4 regions of the Streptomyces sp. NPDC048419 genome follow, and region 4 is predicted to be linked to each of the others. Evidence: riboswitches for the same ligand, from Rfam matches in the RefSeq annotation. Region 4 holds a riboswitch; each other region holds the start of a gene.
What was found. A riboswitch is a leader RNA that binds a small molecule or an ion and turns the genes downstream of it on or off. The one in region 4 is predicted to bind cyclic di-AMP.
Positions count from the first base shown of each region.

Region 1: linked by a shared signal. The riboswitch ahead of ACGFYN_RS03450 (M23 family metallopeptidase) and the one ahead of ACGFYN_RS23380 (transglycosylase SLT domain-containing protein) in region 4 are both predicted to bind cyclic di-AMP.
Region 2: linked by a shared signal. The riboswitch ahead of ACGFYN_RS33625 (NlpC/P60 family protein) and the one ahead of ACGFYN_RS23380 (transglycosylase SLT domain-containing protein) in region 4 are both predicted to bind cyclic di-AMP.
Region 3: linked by a shared signal. The riboswitch ahead of ACGFYN_RS16850 (M23 family metallopeptidase) and the one ahead of ACGFYN_RS23380 (transglycosylase SLT domain-containing protein) in region 4 are both predicted to bind cyclic di-AMP.

Region 1 covers NZ_JBICXT010000001.1:795,333-799,534, forward strand. The annotation lists gene ACGFYN_RS03440 (HPr family phosphocarrier protein) at 11-292, shown strand; gene ACGFYN_RS03445 (GntR family transcriptional regulator) at 455-1,150, opposite strand; gene ACGFYN_RS03450 (M23 family metallopeptidase) at 1,340-2,116, opposite strand; cyclic di-AMP (ydaO/yuaA leader) riboswitch at 2,129-2,292, opposite strand; gene ACGFYN_RS03455 (M16 family metallopeptidase) at 2,483-3,871, opposite strand; gene ACGFYN_RS03460 (M16 family metallopeptidase) at 3,868-4,202, opposite strand, start outside.
Region 2 covers NZ_JBICXT010000020.1:39,286-43,487, forward strand. The annotation lists gene ACGFYN_RS33620 (LuxR C-terminal-related transcriptional regulator) at 1-604, opposite strand, end outside; gene ACGFYN_RS33625 (NlpC/P60 family protein) at 789-2,432, opposite strand; cyclic di-AMP (ydaO/yuaA leader) riboswitch at 2,441-2,613, opposite strand; gene ACGFYN_RS33630 (DUF5997 family protein) at 2,804-3,208, opposite strand; gene ACGFYN_RS33635 (LysR family transcriptional regulator substrate-binding protein) at 3,267-4,028, shown strand; gene ACGFYN_RS33640 (hypothetical protein) at 4,101-4,202, shown strand, end outside.
Region 3 covers NZ_JBICXT010000006.1:350,652-354,853, forward strand. The annotation lists gene ACGFYN_RS16835 (MarR family winged helix-turn-helix transcriptional regulator) at 1-66, opposite strand, end outside; gene ACGFYN_RS16840 (dihydrofolate reductase family protein) at 133-1,266, shown strand; tRNA gene ACGFYN_RS16845 (tRNA-Met) at 1,316-1,389, shown strand; cyclic di-AMP (ydaO/yuaA leader) riboswitch at 1,710-1,867, shown strand; gene ACGFYN_RS16850 (M23 family metallopeptidase) at 1,879-2,904, shown strand; partial or broken gene ACGFYN_RS16855 (aldo/keto reductase) at 3,059-4,036, shown strand; gene ACGFYN_RS16860 (PrsW family intramembrane metalloprotease) at 4,056-4,202, opposite strand, start outside.
Region 4 covers NZ_JBICXT010000011.1:112,389-116,590, reverse strand. The annotation lists gene ACGFYN_RS23390 (NAD(P)-binding domain-containing protein) at 1-567, shown strand, start outside; gene ACGFYN_RS23385 (HAD family hydrolase) at 700-1,539, shown strand; gene ACGFYN_RS23380 (transglycosylase SLT domain-containing protein) at 1,557-2,039, opposite strand; cyclic di-AMP (ydaO/yuaA leader) riboswitch at 2,044-2,249, opposite strand; gene ACGFYN_RS23375 (polyprenyl synthetase family protein) at 2,957-3,967, shown strand; gene ACGFYN_RS23370 (CHRD domain-containing protein) at 4,123-4,202, shown strand, end outside.

The DNA of each region.
Region 1 (4,202 bases), on a different contig from region 4:
GCAGCATCACATGGCTGAGCGCCGCGTCAACGTCGGCTGGGCCGAGGGCCTCCACGCCCGCCCCGCTTCCATCTTCGTCCGGGCCGCCACGGCCGCAGGTATCCCGGTGACGATCGCCAAGGCCGACGGCAACGCCGTCAACGCGGCCTCCATGCTGGCCGTCCTGGGCCTCGGCGCCCAGGGTGGCGAGGAGATCGTCCTCGCCTCCGGCGCCGAGGGCGCCGACGCGGCCCTCGACCGACTGGCGAAGCTGGTCTCCGAAGGCCTCGAGGAACTCCCCGAGACCGTCTGATCACGGCACCACCGAAGGGCTCGTCCGAATTACCGGGCGAGCCCTTCGCATTTCCTCCGCAAGGGAGGCAGAAATTCCGATCAACACCAGTGGAATTCCCGGCCGCGGGCAGCGGAAACAACCCCCCGGCCAATTCCGCCCTCTTTGTATACGGCGCGCATGTTAATGCCGCGGGCCCGTCACGTTTACGGCATGTTGCGAGGTCCTCACACGGTCGGTGCGACCGCCGCCGAGGGCGAACCGCGGCCGGTGCACCGCACCGGAGCGCTCGGCGTGCAGGGTCGTGACCGCACGCGCGCGCTCGCTGTCGCCGCGGGCCACGGCGTCGACGATCGCGCCGTGCTCCGCCCAGGACTCCACGGGGCTGGCGGGCGCCTCCACGGCGTACATCCAGGCGATCTTGTGCCGCAGCTGGGTCAGCATCGAGGTCAGCGCGGGACTGCCGGAGGCCTGGGCGAGCGTCTCGTGGAACCAGCCCTCCAGGGAGCGCAGATCCTCGCTGTTGCCGCGCCTGGCCCGCTCCTGCCCCAGCCTGACCAGGCCGCGCAGGACCTTGAGATGGGCCTCGGTGCGCCGCTGCGCGGCACGGGAGGCGGCGAGCGGCTCCAGGAGCACGCGCATCTCCAGCAGGTCGGCGGCCTCCTGCTCGTTGGGTTCCGCCACGCACGCGCCCGCGTGCCGCCGGGTCACCACGAAGCCCTCCGCCTCCAGGGTGCGCAGCGCCTCACGCACGGGGACGCGCGAGACGCCGTAGCGGCGGGCGAGTAGTTCCTCGGTGAGCCGGCCGCCGCGCTCGTAGACACCCGCGACGATGTCGTCCCGGATCGCCGTGCACACCGAGTGCGCCGGAATACGCATGACGGACCTCCGACTTAATCCCCGCGAAACGCCGATGATTGACGTGCGTTCCGGTGACTCTATTGCACCGGGCCGGAATTTCCGACGGCGGTCCGGAATCCATGCATATTTTTTGGACACGGGGCCGGTGAAACACCGAAAGGCCCCGGCTCGGGAGCCGGGGCCTCGGGGAGATCGCGCGGTGGTGCGTCAGACGTCGACGCCGTGCGAGCGCAGGTAGGCGACGGGGTCGATGTCCGAGCCGTACTCGGGCGTCGTGCGGGCCTCGAAGTGCAGGTGCGGTCCGGTGGTGTTGCCGGTGGAACCGGAGAGACCTATCTGCTGCCCCGGGGTGACCGTCTGGCCCACCGAGACACCGATGGACGACAGGTGGCCGTACTGGGTGTACGTGCCGTCGTGCATCTTGATGACAATCTGGTTGCCGTAGGCGCCGCCCCAGCCGGTCTGGACGACGGTGCCGGCACCGACGGCGTGGACGGTCGTGCCGCTGGCGGCGTGGAAGTCGATGCCCGTGTGGCTGCCGGAGGACCACAGGGAGCCGCCGGTCTTGTAGCCCGTCGAGACGTACGAGTTCGATATCGGGGCGACGAAGCCGTTCAGGCGCCTGCGCTCGGCGGCACGGGCAGCGCGCTGCTTGGCCTCGTGCTCCGCCTTGGCCTTCGCGGCGGCCTTCAGACGCGCGGCCTCCTCGGCGGCCTTCTTGCGGGCGGCCTCCTCGGCGGCGTTCTTCTGGGCCTCGGCCTGGGCGTCGATCTTCGCTGCGATCGTGTTGCCGATGGTGATGACGGGGTTGAGGCCGGTCTGCTCGACGGAGTTCTCGGCAGAGTTCTCCGCGGCGAACGAGGGGGCGGCGAGACCGCCGACGATGCCGGTGGTGGCGAGGGCCGCGACGCCGGCCGCCTGGACGGTGCCGCGCTTGATCCTGCTGGGACGACGGTGCTTCCCGGTGGCGCAGATGAACGCCATGAACTGGCTGGTCCTTTCCTTCCCTCTCGCCTACCGGGTTAGCTGACGGGTTCGGAGCAGGAAGGTCTCCTACGGACCCCCTCGCTTGCGCGCGGGCGTCCGATTCACCCCAGGGACTGCGGTGGGTCCCCGGCTCCCCTGGCTTGCGCCGTACGGGGACTCGGCGATGACTGTCCGGTGCCGCGGGCGCGGCGCACTGCCTGACGAACAGCCCGGACGACGCTAGGCAGAGCGGTCTTCAATTCCCAAACGGAACTCGGCTTTTGTAGCGCATCCCACAGGGCAGACAGGCAACTCTCCCTCAATTCGGACATACAAGGGCCCTGGTGACTCATCGGTCACCAGGGCCCTCACGCGCGCGTGTCCCTACTCCGCGGACACCACGGTGACTTCGCCGATGCCCAGAGCCTCGACGGGCTCCTTGATCTGGGCCGCGTCACCGACGAGGACCGTCACCAGGCGGTCCATCGGGAAGGCGTTCACGGCGGCCGCGGTGGCCTCCACCGTGCCGGTGGCGGCGAGCTGCTGATACAGCGTCGCCTGGTAGTCGTCCGGCAGGTGCTGCTCGACCTGGTCGGCCAGCGTGCTCGCCACGGCCGCGGCGGTCTCGTACTTGAGCGGCGCCACCCCGACGAGGTTCTGCACGGCGACGTCACGCTCGGCGTCGGTCAGGCCGCCCTCGGCCAGCGTGCGCAGCACCGCCCACAGATCCCCGAGCGCCGGGCCCGTGTTGGGCGTGTCGACGGAGCCGCTGATGGCGAGCATCGCTGCGCCCGTGCCGTCCGGGGCGGACCTGAGGACCTGGCCGAACGCGCGCACACCGTAGGTGTAGCCCTTCTCCTCGCGCAGGACGCGGTCCAGGCGGGAGGTGAGGGTGCCACCCAGGCAGTACGTGCCGAGCACCTGCGCGGGCCAGACGCGGTCGTGCCGGTCGGCGCCGACGCGGCCGATGAGCAACTGGGTCTGGACGGCGCCGGGGCGGTCCACGATGACCACGCGCCCGGTGTCGTCGGCGGTCACCGGCGGTACCGGACGGGGCTCGGCCGGGGTGCCCGTCCAGGCGCCCAGGGTGTCCCCGAGCAGGGCGTCCAGGTCGATGCCGGTCAGGTCGCCGACGACCACGGTGGTGGCGGTGGCGGGCCGGACATGGCGGTCGTAGAAGGCGCGTACGGCCGCGGCGTCGATCTTCTCGACCGTCTCCTCGGTGCCCTGGCGCGGTCGCGACATGCGCGAAGTCGCCGGGAACAGCTCCTTGGAGAGTTCCTTGGCGGCACGGCGGGAGGGGTTGGCCAGCTCGTGCGGGATCTCGTCCAGACGGTTGCGGACCAGCCGCTCCACCTCGCTGTCGGCGAACGCGGGCGCCCTGAGGGCGTCGGACATCAGACCGAGCGCCTTGGCCAGGCGGGAGACCGGGACTTCGAGGCTCAGACGGACGCCCGGGTGATCGGCGTGCGCGTCGAGGGTGGCGCCGCAGCGCTCCAGCTCGGCGGCGAACTCCTCGGCGGAGTGCTTGTCGGTGCCCTCCGAGAAGGCCCGCGCCATGATCGTGGCGACGCCCTCGACGGCGGCCGGCTCGGCCTCCAGGGGCGCGTCCAGGGACACCTCCACCGCGACGACCTGCTGGCCGGGGCGGTGGCAGCGCAGAACGGTCATGCCGTTGCCGAGCGCGCCGCGCTCGGGGGCCGGGAACGCCCAGGGCCTGGCCTCGCCGGCCTGGGGCTGCGGGTGGAACTCCATCGTGGCGAGCTCGCTCACTTGGCCGCCTCCTCGTTGTCGTCGCCGGCCTCGACCGTGGCCTCGGCCTCGGGGTCTTCTGGGGGATTCGCGTCCTGGGCGGCCTCGGCCGAGACGGGCTCGTAGACGAGCACCGCGCGGTTGTCGGGGCGCAGGCGGGCCTTGGCGACCTCCTGGACCTCCTCGGGCGTCACCTCCAGGACGCGCTGCACGGCGGTCAGGGCGAGCTGCGGGTCGCCGAACAGGACGGCGAACCGGCACAGTTCGTCGGCGCGGCCCGCGACCGTGCCGAGCCGGTCCAGCCACTCGCGCTCCAACTGGGCCTGGGCGCGCTCCATTTCCTCGGCCGTCG
Region 2 (4,202 bases), on a different contig from region 4:
TCAGGGCGTCGGCGAGCAGGAGCAGCACGGTCAGTTCGCGGGGCGTGAGGGCGCAGTCCGCGGGCCGTTCCCGAGCGGGGCCCGGCCCGGCCGACCGCTGCCAGCCTTCCAGGAGCTGCCGCTGCTGTTCGACCGCCGCCAGCAGCGGCTGCACCTGCTCGGCAGCTCGGACCTGGTCGTCGGTGAAGTCTCCGCCGGAGCGGTAGACCATGCATCCGGTGATCGGCGTCGTCGTCCGGGGCAGCGGAATCGCCAGCACATGGTCCGCGTCCAGTACGTCGCGGATCAGGCGGGCACTCGGGCTCGCCGACCAGGCGGAACCGGCGCTACGGCGCGCGGTGAGGGGCGTCCTGTCAGGTCCGGCGGCGTAGTGGTGCGAGAACGGATACCCCGCGCGCAGCAGGCCCAGATCGGCCTCCCCGAGCCCGTCGAACGCGGCGGCGACAGCGGGCGGCATGCCCACCGTGCCCTCGTCCTCGTTCCAGTCGTCGAGCTTGTACACCAGGGTCTCGCCGCCGCACACCCCCGGCAGCGCACTGGCCAGCAGCGGCCAAAGCCGCGCGGGATCACGTTCGTTGAGCGCGGCGACGGCCACCGTCAGCATGCGCTCGTGCGCCGAACCCCGCGCCTGTCCCACGTGCCTCTCCGCTCGTCCGCCGTCTACGCAGTTGTACCCATACCGGCGACACCCTGCGCTGCCCGAGACTGCAACGGGCAACCGCGACGATCTCAGATCCTCTCACCGTGCGGGCCGCCGGAGCGGGGGACCGGCGGCCCGCCGCATGTCTTTACGCGGGGCGCACGGCGATCCGTATGGCCGCCTCCCCGGCGTTGTGGATCGACTCCTCGCGGATGACCGAACCGGGGCCGGGCGCATGGATCATCATGCCGTTGCCTGTGTACAGGCCGACGTGGCTGAAGTTGTCGTGGAAGAAGATCAGGTCTCCGGGCCGGCTCTCGGCGAGCGGGATCACCGTGCCCGTGCTCGCCTGCTCGGACGTGCTCCGCGGCAACGCGACCCCGGCGGCCTTCCACGCGGCCTGGGTGAGACCCGCGTTGTCGTACGACTCCGGTCCCACCGCACCCCACAGGCACGGCCTGCCGATCTGCGCGCGGGCGAAGGCGACGGCCCGGTCCGCCTGGGTGCCGACGGGCGTCTCGACGGCGGGGATGCCGGTGTCGAGGACGCTGGGCTGCCCCATCCGCCAGTCCACGGCGGCCGGGATGCCGGTGTCCAGGACGGAGGGCTGCCCCATCCGCCAGTCCACGGCGGCCGGGATGCCGGTGTCCAGGACGGAGGGCTGCCGCATCCGCCAGTCCTCGGCGGCCGGTATGGCCGTGTCGAGCACGGTGGGCTGCCGCATCCGCCACTCCTCGGCGGCCGGTACGCCCGTGTCCAGGACGCTGGGCTGCCGCAGCCGTATGCGCCACGCCTCGTCGGACATGGCCGCGCCCGTGTCGAGCACGGTGGGCTGCCGCATCCGCCAGTCCTCGGCGGCGGGTACGCCCGTGTCGAGCACGGTGGGCTGCCGCATCCGCCAGTCCTCGGCGGCGGGTACGCCCGTGTCGAGCACGGTGGGCTGCCGCATCCGCCAGTCCTCGGCGGCGGGTACGCCCGTGTCCAGGACGCTGGGCTGCTGCATCCGCCACGCCTCCTCGGCGGCGCGGCGGGACTGCTCCGCCGGGTCCTGCCAGGTCGGGAGGGCCTGGGGCTGGGCGGCCGTCAGCGGGGCCACGGACGTCTGCCGGGCGGTGTACCGGTACAGCAGGTCGCTGGCCGCCGCGATCTTGCGCTGGTTGGCCTGCTTGGAGCGGCGCAGCACCACCTGCCTCGGCTCCTGCGGGGCCGCGGGCAGGACCGCGGTCTCCTGGCGCTGAGCCGGCACGGCGGGCAGCGCGGCCGTAGGTCCGGCCGTCAGCTCCGCCGCGGGACGCCGGCGGGGCTCCGCGGCGGGCAGTTCGAGCACGGGCCGGGCGGGCGCCTCCAGCTCACGGGCGGCTCCGGCGGCACGCGTCTCGGAGGGCCGCTCGGACGCCTTCGGGCGGGCCGGCGCGCTGCGCTGGGCGGACATCCGGTCCGTAGGCAGGATCGCCGGAACCGTCGGGCCCAGCGACGAACGTGCCCCCCGGAACCACTGCCGGGCGATGTTGTCCAGATCGGGATCCGAGGCCCGGCCACCGGCGGCGCGGCCCCGGGGCACCGACTGCGCCCGGGTGATGTTGTGAAGACCGGTGTCGCTCTCGGCCCGGTCGTACAGGCTGCTCACCCGCTGCTGGACGTCCTCGCGGCTGGGGCCCTCGTCCCCTGTGATCGGTGCGGCGTCGGCGGTCTGTGAGAACAGGGCCACCGAGGTGAGCGCAGCGGTCGCGAGAGCGGAGTTGCGCATTCCGGGGCCGAGGCCTCCGGGGCGCGACGATCGTTCCGGCGCCATGGGAGCCGTACTCCTTCCATCTCCGCCTACCGAGTTAGCTGTCGGGTTCGGGCGGTCGATCCGGAAGGTATGCCCTACGGCCGTTGCCCTGGTGGGCAGCTGGGCCGATTCACCCCATCGTTCGGTTGGGTCCCCGGCTCCGGCTGCCACGAGGGCGCACCGGACTCGGCGGAGGCCGCACGTCCCGGCGGGGCGCCGGAGGAACTCGTGTGGCCTACCGCCAAACTAGCCAACTTGTGCGGCTCGTGTGAAGGTTGAAGGGCGGAATGTCCGATACGCTTTTGTGACCTTCGTCGTGACGTTCCGTCAGATGCGTGCTTCGTGCACACAGCGGGTGTGGAAGGCGACGGTCCGTCGCGAACGGACGGGTGTCAGGACTGACCCGACTCGTTCCCGGCCGCCCGCTCGGCGTTGCGCTTCTTGATCCGCGCACCCTCCTTGCGGACCTCCACCTGGGTCGCGCGCTCCTTCTGCAGCCACTCGGGCTGCTCCTGCTTCAGGGCGTCGATCTGTTCGGTGGTGAGCGCCTCGGTGACGCCTCCGCGGGCGAGACCGGCGATGGAGACGCCCAGCTTCTCCGCGACCACCGGACGCGGATGGGGGCCGTTCGCCCGCAGCTCGCGCAGCCACGCGGGCGGGTCGGCCTGCAACTGGCCGAGCTCGGCCCGCGAGACAGTGCTCTCCCGGAACTCGGCGGGGGTGGCCTCGAGGTACACACCCAGCTTCTTCGCCGCGGTCGCGGGCTTCATCGTCTGGGTGTTCTGGTGCGACGTCATGTGGTCAAGGGTATCGAGCGGGAACGAAGGCGCCGACCACGGCCGGTAACCTTGCAGCGTGACAGGCTCGCAGACATCCCCCACGTTCCGGCTCGCGTACGTCCCGGGGGCGACGCCCGCCAAGTGGGCGCGGATCTGGAACGAACGCCTGCCCGAGATCCCGCTGACCCTCCTCGCCGTACCGGCCGCCGACGCCTTCGGGCTGCTGCGCGCCGGTGACGCCGACGCCGGACTCGTACGGCTGCCGGTGGACCGTACGTACTTCAGCGCCATCCCCCTCTACACCGAGACGACGGTCGTCGTCGTCCCCAAGGACCACCTGATCACGGCCGTGGACGAGGTGACCCTGGACGACCTCGAGGAGGAGGTCCTCTTCCACCCGCTGGACGACGTCTTCGAGTGGGACCGGCCGCCGGGCGAGGAGGCCTTCGAGCGGCCCGCCTCCACGGAGGACGCCGTCGAGCTCGTCGCTGCCGGTGTCGGTCTCCTGATCGTCCCCCAGTCGCTGGCGCGCCTGCACCACCGCAAGGACCTCGTGTACCGGCCGGTGATCGACGCCCCCCAGTCCGGCGTCGCCCTGGCCTGGCCCGAGGAGGCCACCACGGACCTGGTCGAGGACTTCATCGGCATCGTCCGCGGCCGTACGGTCAACAGCTCCCGCGGCCGCAAGGCGGACGCGCCGGAGGCGAAGGCGAAGACCGGCGCGAAGGCCGGTGACCGGCGCACTTCCACCGGCGCAAAAACGACGGCACGCAACCCCAGGGGCAAATCCGACGTCTCCAAGGGCGCCAAGCGCAGGAAGCCCCGCCGCCGGGCGTAGCCCTCGGGTGGGGTGGCGTGGCCCTGTGTCGCACGGGTCACCTTCACCCTCTCAGGGGGAGTCTTGCTTCGCATGGGGGAGCGCTGCGAGGACAGCGCCGCGGACGAGCTGCGTACCGCCGAGGTACGTGCCGACCAGCCGCACGCCGACGCACCGCCGGCCGTCCCGGCCGAC
Region 3 (4,202 bases), on a different contig from region 4:
GTGCGTCGCCGCGATGTACGCGCGCCAGGCGCGCTGCTCCTTCTCCGTGAGCCAGCGAGTCGTCATGCGTGCAGTGTAAGTTTGTTTCAAACTTTAACCAAGCCTGCCCGCCGCCGAGAGTGAGCGCGTCCGATGCCGTACCCCCACGTCCTGCTGTCCGCAGCCGTCTCCCTCGACGGCTACCTCGACGACACCGGCCCCGAACGCCTCCTGCTCTCCGGCCCCGCCGACTTCGACCGCGTGGACGAGGTGCGGGCCTCGGTCGACGCGATCCTCGTCGGCGCCGGCACCATCCGCGCCGACAACCCGCGGCTGCTGGTCAACTCGCCGCAGCGCAGGGCCGCCCGGGTGGCCGCCGGCCGGCCCGAGTACCCCCTCAAGGTCACCGTCAGCGGCTCCGGCGAACTGGACCCGGACGCCAAGTTCTGGCACACCGGCGGCGACAAGCTCCTCGTCACGACCGACAAGGGGGCCCAGCGGGCCCGCGCGCTCGGCCTCGCCGCCGACGTCGTCGCGCTCGGCCCCGACCTCGACTGGCGCACGCTCCTCGCGCATCTGCACGGCGAACGCGGCGTACGGCGCCTGATGGTCGAGGGCGGCGGCACGATCCACACCCAGCTGCTCCAGCAGGGCCTCGCCGACGAACTCCAGCTCGTCCTCGCCCCGCTCTTCGTGGGCGACCCGGACGCGCCCCGCCTCTTCGGCCCCGGCGCCTACCAGGGCGGCCGGCTGCGCCTGACGGAGACCCGGCGGATCGAGGACGTCGTCCTCATGCGCTACGAGCCCACCGCCCCCGGCGCCGGCCCCCTGCCCACCGCCGCCGACCACCACTGGCTGGCCCTCGCCTGCGAGCTGGCGGCGCTGTGCCCGCCCTCCCGCACGGCCTTCAGCGTGGGCGCGGTGATCGTCGCCGCCGACGGCACGGAACTCGCCCGCGGGCACTCGCGCGAGGACGGCGACCCCGTCGTGCACGCCGAGGAGGCGGCCCTGGTCAAGCTCGACCAGGCCGATCCGAGGCTGGCGTCGGCCACGGTCTACAGCAGCCTGGAGCCCTGCACCCACCGCGCGTCCCGGCCGAAGCCGTGCGCCCGGCTGATCCTCGACGCGGGCGTAGGGCGGGTGGTCACGGCCTGGCGGGAGCCCGACACCTTCGTCGCGGACGCGGACGGCAGCGGCCTGCTGGCGGCCGAGGGCGTGGAGGTGGTCGTGCTGGAGGAACACGAGGAGCAGGCCAAGGCGCCGAACCGCCATCTGCCGGGCTTCTGAGCCGTGGCGTCGACGACCCCGCGGATGGCGTATGCTGGTGTCACACCGACGCGGGGTGGAGCAGCTCGGTAGCTCGCTGGGCTCATAACCCAGAGGTCGCAGGTTCAAATCCTGTCCCCGCTACTCAAGGCTCAGGGCCGGAATCCGGAAACGGATTCCGGCCCTGAGTGTTTCCCGCCCAGGAGTGTCCTTCGGGATGCCGGCACAGGGGCTCGTCACATGTGGTGACCGGGCGACCGCTTTCCGCATAACGACTGACACACCGTCAGAACGGGCGGGGTTTACGGGGTGAGGTCAACTCGCCCGTTTTTCGCCTCTCTTGGTCCGTACGTCCAGGCCAAGAAGCATTAATGATCAAGCAGAACAGCTTGGAATCAGCACCCCGCGTCTATTAACGTTCGATAACGCAGCGCGGTCGTCCCAGCCGTCACAAGAGTCGGCTCCGTGCGCACGCGCCGAATCCCGCAAGGGAACCGGGGAACCACCACCCAGGGGTGAATCGCATGGATACCGCCGTGGAGGCACGGCTGGTATACGCGCGTAGGAGACCTTCCTGCTCCGAACCCGTCAGCTAACCCGGTAGGCGAGAAGGAAGGAAAGGAGCGCGCCCACGTGGCGTCCAACCCGCCTGCCCCGGCAGCACCGTTCGTGCCGAGCACCGAGCCCTTCGGCTTCCCCGGTCCCCGTTCCGACGAGGGTCCGTGGGAGGAGTGGAACCCCACCGAGGAGTCCCTCCAGCCGGTCCGCGGCCGGCACCGTGTCGCCAAGCAGCGCGGCGGTGGACTCGCCCGCAGCTCCACGGTCCTCGGCGTCGGCGTCATAGCCGCCGTCGGCGCGGGCGGCATGGCCAGCGCCAACACCGGCAAGCCGCCGGTTTCCATCTCCATGCCCGACCTGGGCTCCGTGGGCCACATGTTCGGCGGCTCCACCGAGACACCCAAGGGCTCGGCCACCGCGCTCAGCACTGTCGGGGTGACCACCAAGGACACCGACCAGGGCGCCAAGGACGCCGGTCAGGCGCTGCGCGACCGCATCATGGCGCAGGCCGAGAGCCAGCAGGTGCAGGTCGACAGCAAGGCCCGGTCCGTCACCGAGGCGGCCATCGCCAAGCAGGCCGGCGACGCCGCCGAGAAGGCGGAGAAGGAGGCCGCGGCCAAGGCCGCCGCCGCCAAGGAGAAGGCCGAGGCGAAGGCCAAGAAGGCGGCCGAGGCCGCGCGTCTGGCCGAACTGGCCAAGCAGTACAAGCTTCCGGTCGTGTCCTACACGATCACCGGCACCTTCGGGCAGCCCGGCTCCATGTGGTCCTCCGGCTACCACACGGGCCTCGACTTCGCCGCCCCCACGGGCACGCCCATCAAGGCCGTCCACAGCGGCAAGGTGACCGAGGCCGGCTGGGCCGGGGCCTACGGCTACCGCACGATCATGACCCTCGACGACGGCACGGAGCTGTGGTTCTGCCACCAGTCGTCGATCAGCGTGAGCGTGGGCCAGCAGGTCAGCACGGGCGAGGTCATCGGCCGGATCGGCGCCACCGGCAATGTGACCGGGCCGCACCTGCACCTCGAGGTCCACCCGAACGGCCAGGCCGAGGGCATCGACCCGATGACGTGGCTGCGCGGCAAGGGCCTCACCCCCTGATCCACGCCCGGACCCCGGTGGTCCTGGCGGCCTCCCCCCGACGTCAGGGCTGCCGGCGGACGTGCGCGCGTCCGCCGGTCGCACGCTCCGTGTTCACGTGATCTTTGCGGCGCCGACGGAATGGGCCGCTCCGGCGCATTCGTTGGCGTAAGGCATGACGTCCCCTACTCTGCGCCGGCTCGGCTCCTCCGGCCTCGAGGTCTTCCCGCGCTGCCTCGGCGGCAACGTCTTCGGCTGGACCGCCGACGAGGCCACGTCCTGCTCGACGCCTACGCGGCCGCCGGCGGCAACTTCCTCGACACCGCCGACTCCTACTCGGCGTGGATCGACGGCAACCAGGGCGGCGAGTCCGAGACGATCATCGGGTGGGGGTCCCCCCGCTCGAGCGGAGCCGAGAGTGCGGGAGGGGCAGGGCGCGCGGCAACCGCGACGACGTGGTCATCGCGACCAAGGTCAGCGGGCACCCCGAGTTCCCGGGCCTGACGGCCGCCAACATCAAGGCCGCCGCGGACGCCTCCCCGCGCCGCCTGGACACCGATCACATCGACCTCTACTACACGCACTTCGACAAGCCGGAGGTGCCGGTCGAGGAGATCGTCGGCGCACTCGACGAACTGGTGCGGGCCGGCAAGATGCGGCACATCGCCGCCTCCCACATCTCGGCCGACCGGCTGCGCGCGTCGCTGGACTTCTCCGACCGCGAGGGCCTGGCCAAGTACGTGGCATTGCAGCCCCACTACAACCTGGTCCCACGCGACACCTACGAGGGCGAGCTCCAGGACGTGGCAGCGCGCTACGGCCTCGCGGCCGTCCCGTACTACGCCCTCGCCGCGGGCTTCCTCACCGGCAAGTACCGGCCCGGCACCCGGTCGACGGCGCCCGGGCGGGCCGGGTGGCGCAGTACCTGGGCAGCGAGCGGGGGCAGCGGGTCCTGACGGCGCTCGACGAGATCGCCCGCGCGCACGACGCCCAGGTGCCCGCGGTCGCCCTGGCCTGGCTCACCGCTCAGCCGACGGTCGCCGCACCGATCGCGTCCGCCCGCACGGTGGAGCAGCTGCCGGCGCTGCTGGAGGTGGGGGAGCTGACCCTCACGGAGGCGGAGGTCGCGCGGCTGACGAAGGCGTCGGCCTGATCACACGGGCGGGCGGACCCTACGACTGGTACGGGTTGTACGCGGGGTTCGGTATCGCGGGGTATCCGTACACCCCGTACACCGGCCAGGGCGGCGCGACCACGGGGACCGCGGGCGCCGTCGCGCGCGCCGCGTAGTCCAGCGCCGGACGCGACACCTCGCGCCG
Region 4 (4,202 bases):
CGCGGCAAGGTCGCCTTCGGATCGCCGCCGTGGCAGCAGCCGAAGCTGCGCCCCGAGTCGCCCTTCGGCCGCGCCTGGTCCCTGTGGGCCCTCAGCTACTACCCGCACCCCTACCGCTACCTCCCGGCCGGGGCCCGCCACTACCTGGTGCGCCGCGTCCTCGGTCCGCTCGGCGCATGCTGGCTGCGCGACCGTTTCGAGGGGAAGGTGCAGGTCAGCGAGGTCGACCGGATCGTGCGGGCGGACGCGTCCGACGGCAGCCCGAGGCTGACGGCCCGCACGCACGCGGGCCGCACCCAGGAGCTGGCCGCGGACCACGTGATCGCGGCCACCGGCTACCGGGTGGACATCGCGGCGATGGACTTCCTCGGCCACGAGCTGCGCACCCGGCTGGCGGTGAGCCGGGGCACGCCCAGACTGGGCGCGGGATACGTCTCCTCGGTCCCGGGTCTGTACTTCACGGGCCTGCCGGCGGCGGCGTCGTACGGACCGGTGATGCGTTTCGTGTGCGGCACGGAGTTCGCCTCGCCGAGGCTGGCCGCGCACCTGGCGGCAGCTCATGGTTAGACCGGGGCCCGGAGTACCGGGCAGGAGTGAAGGACCGGCGGAGGCAAGGGAGTTGGGCGGAGGGCGCGGTGGGCACCGTGGTCGTCCGGTTCGCGATGAGTCGGCGGCGCGTCCGGTCCGTATTCTCTGATCATGGCCGCACCCACCGCATATTCACTCATCGCCACCGACCTGGACGGCACGCTGCTCAGAGGCGACGACACGCTGTCCGACCGGTCCCTCGCCGCACTCGCGCGGGTGGCCGGGGCCGGCGCCCGGCACCTGGTCGTGACGGGCCGGCCGGCCCCCAGAGTGCGGCCGCTCCTCGACGACCTGGGCAGCACGGGGCTCGCGGTGTGCGGACAGGGCGCGCAGGTGTACGACGCCGGCGCGGACCGTCTGCTGTGGTCCGTCACCTTGGACCGGGAACTGGCCGAGACCGCCCTCGGCAAGATCGAGGCCGAGGTGGGCCAGGTGTACGCGGCCGTCGACCAGGACGGAGTGGAGGGACTCACGCTCATCGAGCCCGGCTATCTGATGCCGCACCCCACGCTGCCGGCCGTACGGGTCGACCGGCGCGACGACCTGTGGTGCGCGCCCATCAGCAAGGTGCTGCTGCGCCATCCCGACCTGTCCGACGACGAGTTGGCGTCGACGGCGCGCTCGGTGGTGGGTTCGCTGGCCACCGTCACCATGTCGGGACCCGGAACCGTCGAACTCCAGCCATGCGGCATCACCAAGGCGACGGGCCTCGCCCTGGCCGCCGCGCACCTGGGGCTCGGGCCGCGGGAGACCATCGCCTTCGGCGACATGCCCAACGACATCCCCATGTTCGACTGGGCGGCGCACGGCGTCGCCATGGCCAACGCCCATCCCGAACTCAAGGCCGTGGCCGACGAGATCACCTTGTCGAACGAGGACGACGGCATCGCCGTCGTCCTCGAGCGACTGTTCTTCAGGGTGGAGGAGCTCAGCGGGACGGGTGAGCTCTAGGGCCTTTTCGGCAGGTCCTAGTAGGCGCCGTAGACGTTGTCGATCGACCCGTAGCGCGCGGCCGCGTACTTGCAGGCGGCGGTGATGTTGGCGACCGGGTCGTACGGGTTCAGCTGCGTGCCGGGCACGTGGTAGGCGAGGAAGGTCGGGTCGATGACCTGGAGCAGACCCTTGGAGGGCGTGCCGGCGATCGCGTTCGAGTCCCAGTTGTTGATGGCGGCGGGGTTGCCCGAGGACTCGCGCATGATGTTGCGGTAGATGCCGTCGTACGAGCCGGGGATGCCCTGCTGCGACATGACCTGCAGCGAGGCCCGGATCCAGCCGTCGAGGTTGTCGGTGTAGCCCATGGAGGTCGCGGTGAGCGTCGTCGGCGTGGCAGCCGAGGCGCTGGTCGCGCCGAGGACCGGCAGGGCGAGAACGGCGGCACCGGTGCCGACCACGGCGAGCTTGCGGGCGAGGCGGGAGTTCTTGGGACGGCGATGCTGAGCGGCAGCAGACATGGGGGGTTCCTCTCCGGCGCCTGCGAGGTGAGCTGTCGGGTTCGGGCGGGAGCTGCCCGGCCGCGCGGCCTTGCGGCGGCGCGGCTTCACCCCGAGCCGGTCCGGGACGGTGCCCGGTCCGGCGACTTACCTGGGTCCCCCGCTCCTGCCGTGCGAGTGAGTTCGTCGATGGGTCGGCCGGGCTGCGGCAGGATTCGGCGTCTGCCCGACTGGCCGGGAACGTATGCGAGAGCACATGTCCGGAACAAGTGCCGGATTCACAGACCATGCCTATTGACCTTGGTCTGAGGCTTATGGGGCGCTTGATCCTTTGCTGCCGCCAATCCTCAACTGGTGTGTGGGCGACGGAAGAACGGGGGTAGCTGAATGACCGTCGGATCAGGGGCCGACGTGACCCAACTCACTGGCGTCCATAAGGGAGGCAAATCGGGCAATGAGCCCAACTCATGTTCAACCAGCCGCCCGTGGGATCCCGGCGTCCTCAAGTCGGGTGGCGGGCCATCGTTTCGGCGTCTTCGACCTCGGCGCAGATCGCCTCATTGAATGTGAAAAGGGACGAAATATGGCCGTCGATCCCAAGCCGCTCGGCCATATGTCGGCCGGGACGGAACCTCTCATGTGGTGCAGATCGTTCTCAGGGCGGTCGTCCTCTGGAGGAGTGATGTCACGAGAGCCCTCGGGACACGGGCCGCCGCCTCCCGCCGGGCCGGCCGATGCGCCGGTAGACAAGTCGATAGATATCCGCTCATATGAGGCGATCAAAAACATACTGGTCGTGATCCGATACCGCCCGTGGTGGACGGGTGGGCGGCATGGGTGATCGAAAGGTGACCGGATACGCTGACTTGAGTGATGTCAGCGACCTATCGACAAACCGCGTGAACCGCAGGTAGACACCAGCAGACAGGAGACCCCTCGTGACCGTCGTCGGGCCGTTCGGGCTGAGCGTGCGGGACCAGGCTCTGGAAGCCGATGTCCAAGCCGGATTGGCGGCTGTCGAGGAGGGTTTGCTCGAAGCCACCAAGAGTGAGGTCCCCTTCATCACGGAGGCCGCCCAGCATCTGGTGCGGGCGGGTGGCAAGCGGTTCCGTCCCCTGCTGGTGATGCTCGCCGCGCAGTTCGGCGACCCGTACGCGCCGGGTGTCGTGCCCTCGGCCGTGGTGGTGGAGCTGACCCACCTGGCGACGCTGTACCACGACGACGTGATGGACGAGGCCGCGGTGCGGCGCGGCGTGGACAGCGCCAACGCCCGCTGGGGCAACTCGGTCGCGGTCCTCACCGGCGACTTCCTGTTCGCGCGCGCCTCGCACATCCTGGCCGACCTCGGGCCCGAGGCGGTCCGGGTGCAGGCCGAGGCGTTCGAGCGGTTGGTCACCGGGCAGATCCTGGAGACCGCGGGGCCGCAGGACGGGCGGGACCCGGTCGACCACTACCTGGACGTGCTGGGCGGCAAGACGGGCTCGCTGGTGGCCGTGTCGTGCCGCTTCGGGGCGATGATGTCGGGCGCCGACGAGACGGTCGTGGACGTGCTGACGCAGTACGGCGAGCGGCTCGGGGTCGCCTTCCAGCTGGCGGACGACGTGCTGGACATCGCGTCCGAGTCGCGCGAGTCCGGCAAGACGCCGGGGACCGACCTCCGCGAGGGCATCCCCACCCTTCCGGTGCTGCGGCTGCGGGAGCGGGCGGCGCGGCTGGGGCTGGCCGAGGACATCGCCCTGAGCGAGCTGCTGGACTCCGATCTGAGCGACGACGCGCGGCTCGAGGAGGCGCTGGCCGGCCTGCGGGAGCACCCCGCGCTGGAGCAGGCCCGCCGCGACACCGTGCGCTACGCCGAGGACGCGCGTGCGGCGCTGGCCCCGCTGAGGGAGTGCGACGCGAAGCTGGCGCTGATGGAGATGTGCGACGCGGTGGTGCACCGGGCGGGCTGAGCCGGCCCTGGCAGCGCGAGGCGATGTCCGTCCGCACCGTGAGACAGGTCACAACTCTGGACTGAGTCCAATCTGAGATCCATTCCGTAGTCATACACAGAAGGCCGACGCAGGGGGTGTCGGCCGGTCTACGGGGAGAAAACATCATCATGGGCATGAATGCGACGTTCTCGAAGCGCCGTAGGAGCCTGATCGTCACCGCTGTCGCGGTGGCCGCCGCCGGCGGTGTCGCCCC